2 regions of the Acetobacterium wieringae genome follow, and region 2 is predicted to be linked to the other one. Evidence: riboswitches for the same ligand, from Rfam matches in the RefSeq annotation. Region 2 holds a riboswitch; the other holds the start of a gene.
What was found. Region 2 has a riboswitch for cobalamin ahead of CHL1_RS18615 (type 1 glutamine amidotransferase). Riboswitches for the same ligand answer to the same signal wherever they lie in the genome.
Positions count from the first base shown of each region.

Region 1 (7,848 bases), 1.4 Mb from region 2:
AAAGCCTGGGGTTCAGCCCCAAAAACATCATTGCCATCAAAGGGCCCTATAACGAAGCCCTGAACATGGAACTCTTTAAATACTGCCAGGCAGAGGTGTTGGTGACCAAAGAAAGCGGCAACATGGGTGGCGTCGTGGATAAGATCAACGCCGCTAAAAAGCTGGGAATGAAGATCATTCTTGTTGATCGCATTGAAGAGCAGTGCAGTAATAAATTCAGTTCGGTTGATGCGTTGATTAAATGTATCGATCGTATTGATACGGTTAAGTAGCGCTGGAAATAGACAGCAATCATACAAAAAAAGCCTGCAAATAAAAAGTCAATAGGAAATTGAGAGCTTTGTAAAAAAAAGTATATTCAAGAAATAAGCACGACAAAAAGACCAGCAAATATCGTTGGTCTGAAGATTAGGAAATCTGTGGTAAGTGTTACGAAAGAGACAGCAGGTATTCTTTTACTCTACCATAGTAGATACGCAGAAACTTATTAGCGCCTGCAGTCATGTAAACATAGTAAGGTTTACCCTGAGCACGTTTCTTGTCGAGAAACTGATAAACAGCATCATCTTGTGGCTTGGTTTTGATAAGAGCATCCATGACCTGAAATAGCGTTTTACGCAAAGACGAAGAACCTCGTTTGGAAGTATGGACACTTTTTTGTTCATAGGTTCCAGACTGGTTAACACCTGGATCAACGCCTGCAAAGGCAGTAAGAGCACCCTTATGTGTAAACCGTGTAACATCGCCGATTTCAGCAATCAACTGAGGGCCAAGAGATGATCCAACACCTTTCATTCCCATGACGATTGAGTATTCAGGAAGTTTGGATGCGGTTTCATTCATCAGAGTACGAAGTGATTCTACAGTTTTGGAAGCAATGTTTAATTGATCGACAGCTTGTTTCACAATGAGTTTGGTCAAATGATCTTTAGGAAGTACAGGAACAAGTTCCTTTGCTGCTCCATAGATTTCTTCAGCTTTTAATTGACTGAAGTTGTACTTATTTCGCTTACACCATTTCTGATAATGGACGGTGAAAGCGTGAAGAGACATTTTACGAACACAGTCTACATGCCAGTATGCAGCAGCGAAATCAACCCATTTCTGGCTGCCATCATCACGAGCAGGGCTGTTGAAGTAAGTATTGACACCTGGATAGGTTTGATCAAGTATGCCGATAAAATTATTTTTCATAGCCGTTTTGTGCTTCATGTAAAAACCAAACTGACGGTTCATTGTTTTTAACTGATTACGTATTTCATCCATAAGATTATACTGTTTCAAATCATTCCAACTGTCAAGAGCATAACGCGCTATTTTAATAGCATCTGCTTTATCAGATTTGACTTTACGTAGAGAGTTGTCACCGAAATCTTTAATAAGCTTAGGATTTATGGCACTTACAAAAAGATTTGCCTGAGAAAGCTCACGTGCCAGTGGCTCATAATAACGACCCGTATGCTCCATAACGATGCGGGATTCGCCGTCAATGGATTGGATCTGGTTGATGAGAGAACGGATTTCTTTGGAAGTGTGGCGAATCTCAAAAGGCAAAGAAACAATCTCACCATACGGGCGGATAATAGCGATCATGCTTTTGCCCTTGGAAACATCAATACCTACTGCGTTCATGTTCATAAATTTGTCACTCCTTAAAATTATTGCAATGGATAAACACCAGTTTTACTCATTGCCTATTCAATCTACTGTGGTGTGACACGAACGTACTGTAGGACAGCAGTTCAACCTGCATAAAACGAACGCTGCGAATGAGGAGCCGGTTATCAGTCTTTTTTACGGACGCGAAGTCCAAGAAAGGCAGACGATATACCTATTGCTCTTACATTCTAACAGCTTAAGCAACAAGATGGATAATGTCCTAACTGGTTGTTAGGTACTATGACCATAAATATATTGTAGTAGAAAGGATGGGTGCAGATGGAAAACAGTTCAGCCAAACGGCTTGGTTTTGTCCGAACGAATGAAAAAAGCGATAACAGCCATCATCATTACAAGCATCATCATCAAATCGGTCACAAACACGGCGAAGGATCAGCCATTGATTATTATGCTTATGCCTCAAAAATCAGAGACTGGAACCCCAGCTTTAAAGTGGCCTTTTCAGGGTTGACCCTGCTGCTTTGCATCGTGCTTAATAACCAGCTGGTCTCGCTGGCGGTGATTGTCAGCATGGCTTATTTAACAGTTGTCAAAGGCGGCTTACCGCTGGGAGCTTATCTGTCGGTGCTGATGATTCCGCTTACCTTTATCATTTTGAGTACCGTTGCCATCGGCATTGATTTTTCAAGCCAGCCAATTGGCCAGTTCAATCTCTATCTCGGCTTTGGTTACCTGTATACGTCGATTGCCAAGCTTAAGGAAATGTTGTTTCTGATGATGAAAGTGTTTGGGGCGATCAGTGCGATGATTATGATGACCCTATCGACACCAACTTCTGAAATTATCGGAGTACTGCGAAAAGCCCATGTACCCAAGCTGATCATTGAACTGATGAATTTGATTTACCGCTATATTTTTATATTGTTGGACGTATTTAACAACATGCGCAATTCCGCCGATTCCCGGCAGGGTTATTGCGATTTTAAGACCTCCTGCCAAACCTTTGGCAATGTCGCCAGCAATATGCTGGTACTTTCCCTTAAAAAGGCCAATACCTATTATACCGCCATGGAAGCCAGAGGCTATGAAGGCGACCTGGTTTTTCTGGAGGATGAAAAACCGTTTCAGATCAGTCAGGTGATCTACGCCGTCGGGTTTATGCTTTTTCTGCTGCTGCTTTGGTATGTTACAAAATAAGGATTCAATTTGAAAGGTCAATCGATGAGAGAGCCAATACTTAAAGTCAATAATCTTCATTACAGTTATGGAACCGGTAACCCGGCCCTGAAAGGGGTCAGTGTCGATATTTACAAAGGCGAAAAGATTGCCGTGATTGGCTCCAACGGCTCCGGAAAATCGACGTTTTTTCTTAATGCCAATGGGGTGCTGAAGGCCGATCATGGCGAAATCAGCTATCAGGGTACCGTCATTAATAAAAAGAATTTAAAAGAACTCCGAAAAAACATTGGCATTGTTTTTCAGGATGCCGATAACCAGATCATTGCCTCCACAGTGATGGCTGAGGTTGGCTTTGGTCCGATGAATTTAAAACTGCCCCGGGAAGAAGTAATCCATCGGGTCGATGAGGCCCTGACTTACATGAATATTCTCGATTTTAAGGATCGTCCACCCCACTATTTGAGTGGCGGCGAAAAAAAGCGGGTCACCATTGCCGATATTATTGCCATGAAATCCGAAGTGATTATCTTTGATGAACCGACCGCAGCCCTGGATCCCCTCAATGCTCAAATGCTGGAAGATGTGCTGGTCAAGCTGGGGCAAGAAGGCAAGACGATGCTGATCTCCACTCATGATGTCGATTTTGCCTACCGTTGGGCCGAGCGGGCGATTGTTTTTGATCGGGGGAAAATCATCGCCGATGGGACACCGCTGGAGATTTTTAAAAACCGGGAAATTCTTAAACAGGCCAATCTGAAGCGGCCGACGATGTTGGATGTCTATGAAATGCTGGTGGAGAAAAAAATGGTAAAGAACACTGATGCTTATCCCACCACCCCCAAGGAACTGAAGATTTTGCTGGAAAACAATTTGTATTATCCTGAATCATCAGTACCGATGATTTAGCGAGTAACGATAAGGGATACAATTATTAAAGATTAAGCAGGTTTTGCAAAAATTAATATGAGCGCTCAACGGTTTTTGCAAACCCTTAATATATAGTAAAACAAGAGGAGGAACTATGAACACACGTTTAAACATTAGAGAAAAAAGATTTGTTGCCGTGGTAGCAGCCATTGCCCTGGTTTTCGGATTTACCCCGGTGGCCAGTGCCATGCACATTATGGAAGGGTATCTGCCCGTTGGTTTCAGTATCGCCTGGGGGGGAATCTGCATTCCCTTTTTAATTGCCGGTTATCTGTCAATTAAGAAAACCCTCAAGGAAAATCCTAAAACCATCACCCTGCTGGCCATGGCCGGTGCCTATGTATTTGTGTTGTCATCGTTAAAAATTCCATCTGTTACCGGCAGCTGTTCCCATATGACCGGAACCGGGCTGGGAGCAATTCTCTTTGGACCGGCAGCAGTTAGCATTCTGGGCATCATTGTTCTGTTATTTCAGGCCATTTTACTGGCCCATGGCGGTTTGACGACGCTGGGAGCCAATACCTTTTCAATGGCGATTGCCGGACCATTTGTAACCTATGGTATTTTCATTCTTTGTAAAAAAATAAAGATCAATCGCCATGTCGGGGTTTTTCTGGCAGCGGCAATTGGGGATTTGTTTACTTACTGTATCACCGCTTTCCAGTTGGCCTTGGCCTATCCCTCTGAAAGCGGCGGAGTTGCGGCCTCAATGGTAAAATTTCTGGCAGTATTTGCACCAACTCAGCTGCCGTTGGCGATTATTGAAGGGATTCTGACCGTGGTCATCATTATCGGCCTGGAAACCTATGCGCAACCAGAACTTAATGATTTGGGATATCTTACCGGAGGTGTAAAATAATGACAGCAACAAGAAAAACGGTAATTGGTCTTTTAGTATTGGTGGTATTGATTGCTCTGGTGCCCCTGTTTATCCTGCAGGATGCGGAATTTGGCGGATCGGATGATGCCGGTAGTGGGGTGGTTTCAGAGATTACCGGAACCGAATATGAACCCTGGTTTACCCCTATTTTTGAAACGGCCATTAATGGTGAAATCCCCGGCGAAGTGGAAAGCTTGTTTTTCTGCATCCAAACCGGTATCGGTGTCGGTATTATTGCTTTTGTGATGGGTCGCTTTGTTGAACGCAAGAAGCAGGAAGAAGGCAAGACCGGCAAGAAAAAAACGAAATAGGTTCAGTTTAGCGGCAGATCCTTTTAAGAAACGAAAAATTAAATTAGGTTTTATTTGCGTGCGTCTATAAAAAAGCGCGTTATTTTCACAATGAAATTAACGCGCTTTTTTAAACGATATCAAGAAATCAGTGTCTTTGAATCGTTTGTGTTCAGGCAGAAAATACTATTTGGCTGGTCAAATAGGGATTTTGTCTGCCTGGGGTAATATCAGTGGGTAGCTTTATCATTCAAGTGATTGTGTGCTTTCTCACTTAGATTTCAAAAGTGACATATTTCTGAATAACCGCTTTAAGCTCAGTGATCCCTTCACCGGTGAGGGCACTGACCGGATGAATCTTATCCGGATGGATACCTGCATAAGTCAGGTAACGACGACTGCGTTTCAGATCGCTATGCCTGTGGTCGATCTTGGTGATGACCCCGATCACCGGGATGTTGTAGGTACAGACAAAATTGGGCGGAACCGAGTTTTGATGATCGGTACTGGAATTAATCAGGACGATCAGTCCGGCATCACAGGTCACATTGATGGCCTGGGGTCGAAAACAGGGTAGTTCAACAAATTCGCCGGGAGTGTCAATAAAATGGTCAGAATAACTGACCTGCTGAGTTTTGCCATAAGTGATCAATTCATTGGTCAGCCGTTGGAATAAGGTGGTTTTGCCACTGCCAATCCGACCGATCAGAGCGATGCGGTTTTTATTATTTGCCATAAAAATCCTCCGTTAGGCTGATTGGACAAAACGTGCTTCCCGGCCGATGCAGGCATCGATGGGGCAGGTTTGACACTCGCAGTAATCCAATAAATCTTCAAAAAGAATGCCGGAAGAACTGTAAAGCGGGCGCATGGTGCTGTATTTGGTTATTTCCATACCGATGCTTTTGGTGGTGTTACCAAAGGTATTGAAGATAATCTGATTGGCCTCAATCGACCAGTCCGGGAGTAGTCCGGGATTGACCATTCCGATTTTATCAAAGCTTTGCTCCAGCTGGATCGTATTTTTCAGATATCGCATTGCGGAAGTCATAACGGGAAGTTTAAGCGAATTTACCAGATATTTTTCGGTCTGAATGAGGTTGGTTGGCATGTCGCCGATGGTCAACAGGTACAAAAACACCTTTTGGTTGTCCGACAAGAGATGTTTCAGGATCTTACTTTTATATACGTGGTCGCCGATCAGAATCGTGTTGCCGGTGGTTGTTTTGACCGGACATTCTTTTAGAATGGCCCGGGGTTTAAACCGTTGGCTTAAAATATTCGCAGCATAGCTGTACTCTTCATAGGCAGAGGAATCCGCCTCAAGGGGCTTCTTTCCCAGTAATTTTTCAATATCTGTTCCAATGGGAATCTTTTTGATAACAACGTCTTTCATTTTTTTCCTCTTTTCTTGAGTGTTCAGTTTTTTCATTTCTGCAAAAATAAAAAAACCTTTTCAAAAAAAGGTTTACAAATGCGGGACTATTTCGGTGACGTCATCAATTAAAGGAGAACGTCATTTCGTTTTCTGCTCACATTTTGCAGCCTTCTTTGAAGCTTCAAACAGATGATGCGTTTACAAAAATATCCTGACTTGGAGGGACTTTCTGCACCCAGCCTTCTCGGTTTTCCCAATGACTGAATACGTCCATATTCTCCTTACAGTAGCAAAGAAACTGTCGCAGATTTTCACCGCGTTCCTTTTGTAAATGCTTTTCTATGCCAATAATAAACTAAAAATGGGTGTTAATCAAGTCTATTATTGTTTTTTTCAAGATGAAGGTAAAGATCCTTGGATTAGAGACAATAACTGAATTTAAAGCTTATTTGCAAATCATGAGAATTCCTTACCGGAAATTAAAAGAGTTTTGAAAAAATGGTAACGGATCGATAACAAAGGAAATGTTTTGTTTGCGAATATCCCTAATATCCTGGGATCAGCTACGCTAAAACACAGAAACGGAATTGCTATCCGCTTCTGTGTTTTGAATTGAGATTCGTCTAGTCAACCATAACCATAACCGATGTTGCTTTGATGACCGCAGTTGCATCACCGCCGACGACTAATCCAAGATCTTTGATTGCCGCCATGGAAATTGTTGCTGAAATAATGTTGCCATTTCCAATATCAATTTTCACGATCCCGCTCACCGCACCATCTTCAATTGCAACAATTTTTCCTTTCAACTGGTTTCTTGCACTTAATTTCATTTTGACACCCCCTTTCCCACAAGGTATTAAATACTACCTTTTTAATTTTACCCATTTTAAGCTAGACAAAACAGTGTTAAACAGCGAAGTGAATTTAACCGAAATGATTTCTTGACATAAAAGAAGGGTATACAATATAATAACATTCATAACAAAACAAAACAATACTAAGCGAATCAAAAGGAGAAGTTGAGTGAAACGTAGAGGAAAATGGTTAGCGATTTTATTGGTAATGGGAACACTACTCGGTTTGGTGTCGGGTTGTGGCAGCAATTCAAGTCAGGCCGAAGAAAAGGCTGATACGACAAAAAGCCTTGATGGTCAAACACTGTTTGTATACTGCGGAGCCGGGATGACCAAACCCTTTGGTGAGATTGCCGATCAGTTTAAAGCAGAAACCGGTTGTGATATCCAGGTGGTTTATGCCAACGCCGCTCAAAGCCAGAATCAGATTCAGACAACTGGCGAAGGTGATTTGTTTATTGCTGGCTCGGCTGATGAGCTCAAACCGGTTCAGGATAAGGTGAGCGAAAGCATCGATCTGGTTAAACACATTCCGGTGTTAGCGGTAAAAAGCGGCAATCCGCTTGGCATCACTGGCTTAAACGACTTAACCGGGGCCGGGGTCGAAGTCGTATTGGGGGATGGTGAAGCGACACCGATTGGTAAGATCGCCAATAAAGCCTTAACCGACCTGGGCATTTTAAACAATGTGAACGTCGTTGCCCGGGCTGCAACAGC
Region 1 covers NZ_CP097897.1:2,796,680-2,804,527, reverse strand. The annotation lists gene cobK (precorrin-6A reductase) at 1-272, shown strand, start outside; gene CHL1_RS13765 (IS110 family RNA-guided transposase) at 430-1,632, opposite strand; gene cbiQ (cobalt ECF transporter T component CbiQ) at 1,939-2,817, shown strand; gene CHL1_RS13755 (energy-coupling factor ABC transporter ATP-binding protein) at 2,842-3,705, shown strand; gene CHL1_RS13750 (energy-coupling factor ABC transporter permease) at 3,821-4,585, shown strand; gene CHL1_RS13745 (energy-coupling factor ABC transporter substrate-binding protein) at 4,585-4,917, shown strand; gene CHL1_RS13740 (EutP/PduV family microcompartment system protein) at 5,171-5,632, opposite strand; gene CHL1_RS13735 (hypothetical protein) at 5,645-6,292, opposite strand; cobalamin riboswitch at 6,464-6,638, opposite strand; gene CHL1_RS13730 (TOBE domain-containing protein) at 6,898-7,107, opposite strand; gene CHL1_RS13725 (substrate-binding domain-containing protein) at 7,301-7,848, shown strand, end outside.
Region 1: another riboswitch for cobalamin. It lies ahead of CHL1_RS13735 (hypothetical protein); the one in region 2 lies ahead of CHL1_RS18615 (type 1 glutamine amidotransferase).

Region 2 (7,848 bases):
GTGTTTTCCTCGCCGCCATCGGTGGTGTAGGTATAGAGGTATTCAACGGTACCCCAGACCGTTACCATTTGACCTTCAACCAGCGGTGCTTCACCCGAATTCAAGCGATAATAAACCTGAACCATCTGATTAGGATCATCATTGACATCCATGATAAAATCACAGAAGTATTGCTGATTTTCATAATTTTCATAAACCTGAAAAACCCGCCCTGTCATCTTGACTTTTTTTCCAGTTTCGTTTTTGGCGTTATCAACGATTTCGGCGTAGGATATTTCTGCGGTTTGCGCTTTAAACGGATCCAGGCGCACCTTTCGCTGAACCAGCGTCTCGTTATAGTAGCCCATGTCAAAATCACCTTCGTAAATCACCTCGCCATAATAGTTGTAAAGCGTACCCTGTCCGTCATAACGATTATCAGTGTAATTGCCATCATATATGAGATTCTTATTAAGATATTCTTGTCCCGGCCCATTTAACAAATCATTCTGGTAGTAGCCTTCCTGCATAAACCCATCTTCCCAGACAGTTTGCCCGCTCCCCTGAAAATGACCTTGTTCCCATTCGCCCTCATAGGTCCAGGCCACTTCATCCTCGTCGGAAACAGTAAAGACACCATTCCCCTGGGGTAAACCTTTGACCAATTGACCCGTATAAGTGCCGGTTTTCTCACCAAACGACAAGGCCAGAGTGATTTCCTGATTTTTTACCGACTCTGACTTGTTGCCAAAAATTCCCGGGATCAGCGAACAGCCCGACAGGAACACGACTAAACCAAGCATTGTCAGTAGCACCATTAATTTTTTCATTACTTAACCACCTCTTTTCATTTTATCAGAACTATCCTTTTACCACCAAAAAACTAATACTCCCAACCCCGGCTATTCATTTCTTCAATGGCGCTGGCCACCAAATCGACAAAGATCTCAAGCATTTGCTCGCCTTTTTTTATGCTGGCTTTTGTGGGGTCGCCAGTGGCCCCAGTGGCCGTGAGTTCCTTGATATCCCAGATAATGTCAACCTTTTCATTGATCTTAATGACATTTTCCGGTACCTGGGATACCGCATCTTCCAGCTTGACCAGTTCCGGGCGTAGCGCCATCATAATCGAGGTTTCGCCTTCACCGCCATGGCCCAGTCCGTTCCAGACTTCAAAGCGGTCACCCATAATCGGGCCAACCTTGGTCCACCAATCCGGCAGATAAAGAAATTTTGCCTCGCGATGGCGATCCTTGACCTTATGGGCGGCTATTTCGAGCGCCGGAATATTACCGTCATGACCATTTAGAATATAAATGTGTTTGATGCCATTGTTAATCAGACTCTCAAAGATATCCTCGGCAATGGCAATCTCGGTTTCATAGCGCAAGGTGATTGACATCGGGTAAGAGTTATAATGAATCGAAGTCCCAAAGGGAACGCAGGGTAGCACTACCACATTGTTAAGCTTCTGCGCCACGCGTTTGGCCACCTCGGAGGGCACAAAAAAGTCCGGCCCCAGGCAGCAATGCCAGCCATGGCTCTCGCAGGATCCAAAGGTCACAATGGCGGTGACCTGATCGGCATTTTTTAACAGCTCCTGAACTTCCAGGGCGGTCATTTCGTTAAGCATTACCTTTTTCATTATAAAATTCCTTTCAATCAAATTGTTTCTTAGACTTTTGCACAAGTGCCGTGAGCTTCGCATTCAGTTTCGCACGAAACAATTTTTACACTGTACGTCGTACAGGCTATCGCCTGTTCGCCTACACGTTACAAAATTGTTTGTGGAAACTAAACGCAAAGCAATTTTTGATCAACTCTTTTGAATTTTAGAATTGCTTAAATAGATTCTGATTTATATTTACCCACTTTTTCACCAGTCAGTTGTTGTGAATAAAGATTTTTATTAAATCCGGTCAGCTTCAACCAGTAGTTTCAGCTGGTCTAAAAAAGCTGCCATCCAGAGATTGTCCTGAAGGATGTATTCCGGGTGGGCCATGACTTCCTCCGGCCGCTGTACAAAATCACTGGGGATCATTTCATCGCCGCAATTTTTAATCAGATCTTTAATAATTGCCTGGGTATTTTCCAGATGAAACTGAAAGCCAAAAACCCGTTTCTGGTAGACGAAGGCCTGGTTTTGACAGGCGGCACTGGCTGCAATGACGGTGGCCTCCGGCGGCAACTCGACAAAGGTGTCCCCATGCCAGTGAAACACGACTGGATTGTCCGGGAAAAAGGCAAACAGTGGCGATGCTTTGGCTTCTTCAAAAACGTGATCGGAAACCAACCGATTTCTTTTTGCTTATTTTTCACGACCTTCCCGCCGATGATATCCGCAATCAACTGACTGCCGAGACACAGTCCTAGGACTACCTTGTTGGCTTCAATAGCGGCTTTAATGAATGCTTTTTCGGCCTTCAGCCAGGGGTATTGCGCTTCTTCATAAATGTTCATCGGCCCCCCCATCACCACCAGCCAATCAAAATCACTCACCTCCGGCAGCGCTTCATCGTTATACAATTGTGTCGCAGTGACGGGATAATTGTTGGCTTGGGCCCATTTTAGAATACTGCCGGGATTTTCAAAGGCGACGTGCTGTAAATAGTGAATTCTCATCTGTGACCTTCCTATCTGAATAGTTATCAGTATTTTTTATAGCAAGTATACCATTTTCGGCGCTTTTTCAAAAATATTTTTTATTAAAAGAAATTTATTCCAATAAAAAAAGCGCATCCATAAGAAAATGCACTTCTTTTATTGGTGCTCAAATTTTTGGCCAGAAAAATCTAAGCAGAGGAATAATGTTTTCTATCAAAAATGTAAATTAATGAAAGCAAGGTAAATTCGGGGATGTCACACACCATCCCCGAGGAAGGGTATTAAATACTGACTTGGAGATGTCCCTTTATTCGAAGAGATTCTAAAATTGGCTAGGAGAAAGTAACCAACTGCCGGAAATCACACACTTCCCGGTTCGCTTGCGATCGTCACCGACGGCAAGACGAAAAAAAATCCTTCTCCAACGGAGAAGGATAAAAGAATCATACTTACAAATCTAAATATAATGCTCTTAAAGTCCTCTAAATCGGAGGTTGTTAAGAAATCACTACAAACAGGTCTTCTGGCTCAACAATCAACTTTCCATCTCCCTTCCCGCTAATTTCTTAACAGTGGTTATGAGACGGTCATCATGTTTTACAGCTGCGATTACAGCAAAGGATTTACACCTTTTTCCCTTGAATATAGGACAAGTTCACTATTTAATTGAATTCATTCTACACGAAAAACTGCTGCTTGTCAATAGCAGTTTTTCAGCAATTTTGAAACTGTCGCAAGCTTACCGACCAGTTTCACATATACCGAAACGGTTGTTTACTTCACATCACCCGTAATAATAAAAATTGGATTGGCGGCCTTTAACATCGTTAAACCACCGATGCCTTCGCCCCGGCTGATACCGACCTGAATCAGTTCGACATTGTCAAAATACTGATTCATCAACGTGGTGGCCTGGGCGGCGTTCTCCAGGGTCACAAAGTTGGCAATGACCCGGCCGCCGGGGCGGGTATTGGCTTTGCACCACTGAAAAAGGCTTTCCATATTCCCACCGGAACCGCCGATGATGACTCGGTCTACCGGCTCTTTGATTTCAGCCAGCGCCTCAGGCGCCTTGCCGGGAATAATCACCACGTTATCGGCATTAAAATGGTCTTTGTTTTTTTGCACCAGCTCCAGTGCTTTCTCTTTGGCTTCCACGGCATAGACCTTGCCATTTTCTGCAGCATAGGCCGCTTCCCATGGTCAGACCGCCGGTACCGGCGCCGATATCCACCACCACGTCACCCGATTCAATTCCCAGTAGCGAAATGGTTAAAATACGGATTTCCCGTTTGGTCATTGGGGCCTTGCCGCGAATATAGGCCTCGTCCTTGTATCCTGCTATCTTACTCATTGATCACCACCACGACTGCCAGTCCTTCCTCCTGATAAGTCAGGGCTTCTGCCACCGTTAGTCGGGTGATCTTTTCATTGGGATAGGACAGCTCTTCACCGACATAAAGAATACTGTTCTCGCAACCGGCTGTCTGCAGGATTCCGGCAATAAAGGCCGTATTATTATTTTTGTCGGTAAGAATACCCAGCTTTTTGTTTTCTGCCAGCGCCGCCGCCAAATCCTGATCCCGACCGTGCAAGCTCAAAAGCCTCGCATCCTCCCAGCTAATAGCCAGTTTGGCAAAAAAATACTGCAGTGAGCTGATCCCAGGAATACAGACAATGTCCTTTTCCGGCACCAATTTTTTTGCATAGGTCAGCAGACTATAAAAACCGCAGTCCCCGGAAACTACCAGGGCGGTTTTGCGGGTCTGATAGCCCTTAGCAACCTTTTCCATCAGCTCACTGAGAGGGGTTCCCTTGCCGATAAAAAGCATCTCCTTGCCACTGGCATCAAAACTTTCGGCGTGGCGGGTGCCACAGAGAATCACTTCCGCTGCGGCAATTTCTTTTAAGGCGATCGGTAAGATATAATCCGGATGCCCCGGTCCCAATCCAATAATTTTTAATGGGTACATAATCGTTTCCTCAACTCTTCTGCGTCTTTGCTTTGTCCTAAAAAGCCATGGATCTTGGAAAACAGCACCACTTCGATATCAATAGTGCCATAAACCCGATCAGTGACTTTCTTCTTTACCACTTCGGCCAGCTGATTAAAATAGTCCGGCAGATTTTCGGCCAGGATTATATCGGTGGCTTCGTCGGTAGTTTTGGCGGCCATGATTTTTGCCATGGTATCCCGGGATGCACCCAGGATACCGGCATGGGCGGTCAGAATCTCCATCCGGCCATCAGCCACGCTGCTATGGGTATTAAATATTCCGCCCGCTACCTTGACAAGCTTACCCAGATGCCCAATTAAAAGAATTTTATCAAAACCCATCCGCTCGGCCTCATCCAGCATAAAGCCGATAAAATTGCTGGTCTTAACCAGCACATCTTCATTAAGCCCCAGTTCCTCCGAGAAGTCTTTGCCATAATTGCCGGGCACAAAGATGATTTCATTAAAGCCCTTGGCATGAAGCACCGAGAGTTCCAATTTCAATGAAGCTTTCCAGGCCTCTTCACTCATCGGTTCCACAATGCCGGTGGTGCCGATAATTGACAGTCCGCCTTCAATCCCCAGCTTGGGATTAAAGGTGCGCTTGGCCAGCTCAACTCCCTGGGGAATCGACAGCTCCACCTGCCAGCCTTTGGGTAAATCGGGCCGATGCTTGATGGCATCAGAATCCAGAACCGCACGAATTTCCTGGGCGATCATCTCTCTGGGGGTGGGATTAATGGCCGGTTCGCCCGGGGGGATGCTCAGTCCCACCGAGGTCACCGTCCCAACGCCAATGCCAGCAATAAAAGTGATCCCGGCCTGATCAGATGGGATCACCTTTGCAAAAATCTTAATGCCATTGGTCACATCCGGATCATCCCCAGCGTCTTTGACTACCGAACAGGACGCTTCGTACTCGGAAAAAGTCTGATCATGAAGCACCAGATCCAGGGGCCAGCCTTTGGGCGTATTGATTTTTACCGTATCCCATTTCTGCTGATTTAAAAACATCAGCAGGGCGGCTTTGGTGGCCGCCGTCGCACAGGAACCGGTGGTATAACCATAACGCATTATTTTGCCATTTTTTTCGACGGTTTTATTAAACATCAAAACCCTCCCTTACTGAAGGGGATAATTCTTCTTGATTAATAAGGTCGATAAGTAAGGAATCTTACCCTTTAACACCTCAATATCCCGGATCACCTGCTGGGTTTCCATGCCAATGTTGGACACCAGCACAAAACTTTTCTCCAGCCCTCGGGCTTCCAGCTCCGCTGCCATCCAGGCATTGTTGGCAGAAATCTTCATCACCACAATGTTCTGGTGGGCATCCAGAATTGCCCGGATTTCTTCCTCCGGCTGAGTCATGGCTACAATCCCTAACGACTCTTCGCCCTGGGTCAGCGGAATATTCAGTTGGGCACCTAAATTGCAGAATGACGGCACCCCGGACAGGGTGACCACTTCAATGTTGCGTTTTAACAGATATTCCATCACATAGGAATAAGTACTAAAGACCATTGGATCACCCAGGGTAATAAAGGCGACATCTTTGCCCTGGTTAAGGAGTACCTCTATTTCGTCGGCATTCTCCTGCCACTGTTTTTCAAGAGCTTCCCGTTCTTGAGACAGGGAAATCATTGGGAAGTTCATTTCAATGACTTTTGATAAATCGGAAATGTGGCTTTTAACTATTTCAAAGGCAACACTGGTGCTGCCCATTTTTTTTACCGGTGTAATCACCGCATCACAGGCATCTAAAACCTTAGCCGCCTTAACGGTCAGCAGATCCGGATCGCCGGGACCGACTCCGATGCCGTAAAAAATTCCTTTTTTTGCTGCACTCATGATCTTTACCATTCCCTTCCCAATTGATAAAGCATGGCGTTAAGAATAGCAGCCACTACTGGACTGCCACCTTTACGGCCGTTGATTCGGATGACCGGGCTGTCAATCTGATCCAAGGCTTCTTTTGATTCGGCTGCACCGACAAAACCGATGGGGGCACCAATGATCAAGGCTGGTTTGGCAGTACCCTGTTTGACCTGTTCAATTAATGTATAGAGCGCAGTTGGCGCATTACCGATGGCAAAAATACCGACGCTGTCGTCTTTTAAGGCTTTTTCCATGCTGACAGTTGAGCGGGTAACGCCACGTTCTTTCGCTTCAGCAGCGACATCGGCATCATGAACGTAATTAACAATTTCAATGCCGTGATCGGCCAGTGCTTTTTTATTGACGGCGACCTGAATCATCCGGGTGTCGGCGTAGATTTTTTTGCCCTGTTTCAAGGCTTCCATCCCACTTTCATAGCCACCATTTAAAATTTCCAATAAATCGGCATATTCAAAATCAGCGGTGGTGTGAATGATTCGTTTAACCATCGGGGCAATCGCTTCCGGGAAAACCTTGTCTCCCAGTTCTTCGGTAATAATCTCAAAACTACGCTCTTCAATTTCTCTCGGGTTGTTAATGTATTCCATCTTGTCTCGCTTTCGTAAATGAATTTTTTTATTTATTGCATCAATCGATGCTCTATTTTTACACCGTTTCGGTGATAATTTTTATTCCGCCGGGGATCAGGCGATTGTGATAGATTTCGGCGTAAACCGAATCGGGAACAAATTTTTTAAAGGCCTTGTGGAAATCCTCTTCCTGAAAATCACCCTTGTCATACATAATCCCAATCACCGTGCCACTATGGCCGATGACGGTGCCCAATCCGCCAAAATCCCGGGACAAATCAATCAGGCAACTCAGATAGTTCTTGTTTAACCGTTTCTGGTTAAGCAGAGCGCTCTTGGTACAAGCCGCGCCGATATCTTTCAGGCTGTTGGTGCGCACCCCTTGTTCAAACTGAGCGACAATTTCGGCAAAGGTTTCTAAATCCTCTGGTGAATAGTCATCCTGGGTTTCATTAAAGGTCATGGTATCAATGCCGCCATGAAAATCAACAATCAGGATGTCCGCCGACACGGTGCCGTCAAATTCCTTTAGCACCGAGCCACTGATATGATTAAACAAATTTAATTCTTCAAACATCAAATTATCGGAGGGCTCAATGGTCGTGCACAGGGCACCGATCTCTTTGGGGGTCAGACCCAAGTTAAAATATGCCGAAAGTCCGGCGGCCATGCCGGCAATGTCAGCGGTACTGCTGGCCATGCCTTTCTCCAGCGGAATCTCGCTGGTCATGGTAACATGCAAATGCTCCATTTCCGGCTGGGGAATTGCGAAGTGCCGGAAAACTGCTTCGACCAGTTTTT
Region 2 covers NZ_CP097897.1:456,731-464,578, reverse strand. The annotation lists gene CHL1_RS02220 (MORN repeat-containing protein) at 1-809, opposite strand, end outside; gene CHL1_RS02215 (creatininase family protein) at 863-1,624, opposite strand; gene CHL1_RS02210 (type 1 glutamine amidotransferase) at 1,889-2,272, opposite strand; partial or broken gene CHL1_RS18615 (type 1 glutamine amidotransferase) at 2,332-2,601, opposite strand; cobalamin riboswitch at 3,080-3,268, opposite strand; gene CHL1_RS02200 (bifunctional cobalt-precorrin-7 (C(5))-methyltransferase/cobalt-precorrin-6B (C(15))-methyltransferase) at 3,358-3,741, opposite strand; gene CHL1_RS02195 (hypothetical protein) at 3,686-3,937, opposite strand; gene cbiE (precorrin-6y C5,15-methyltransferase (decarboxylating) subunit CbiE) at 3,930-4,556, opposite strand; gene cbiD (cobalt-precorrin-5B (C(1))-methyltransferase CbiD) at 4,544-5,689, opposite strand; gene cobI (precorrin-2 C(20)-methyltransferase) at 5,702-6,442, opposite strand; gene CHL1_RS02175 (precorrin-8X methylmutase) at 6,436-7,065, opposite strand; gene CHL1_RS02170 (GHMP family kinase ATP-binding protein) at 7,124-7,798, opposite strand.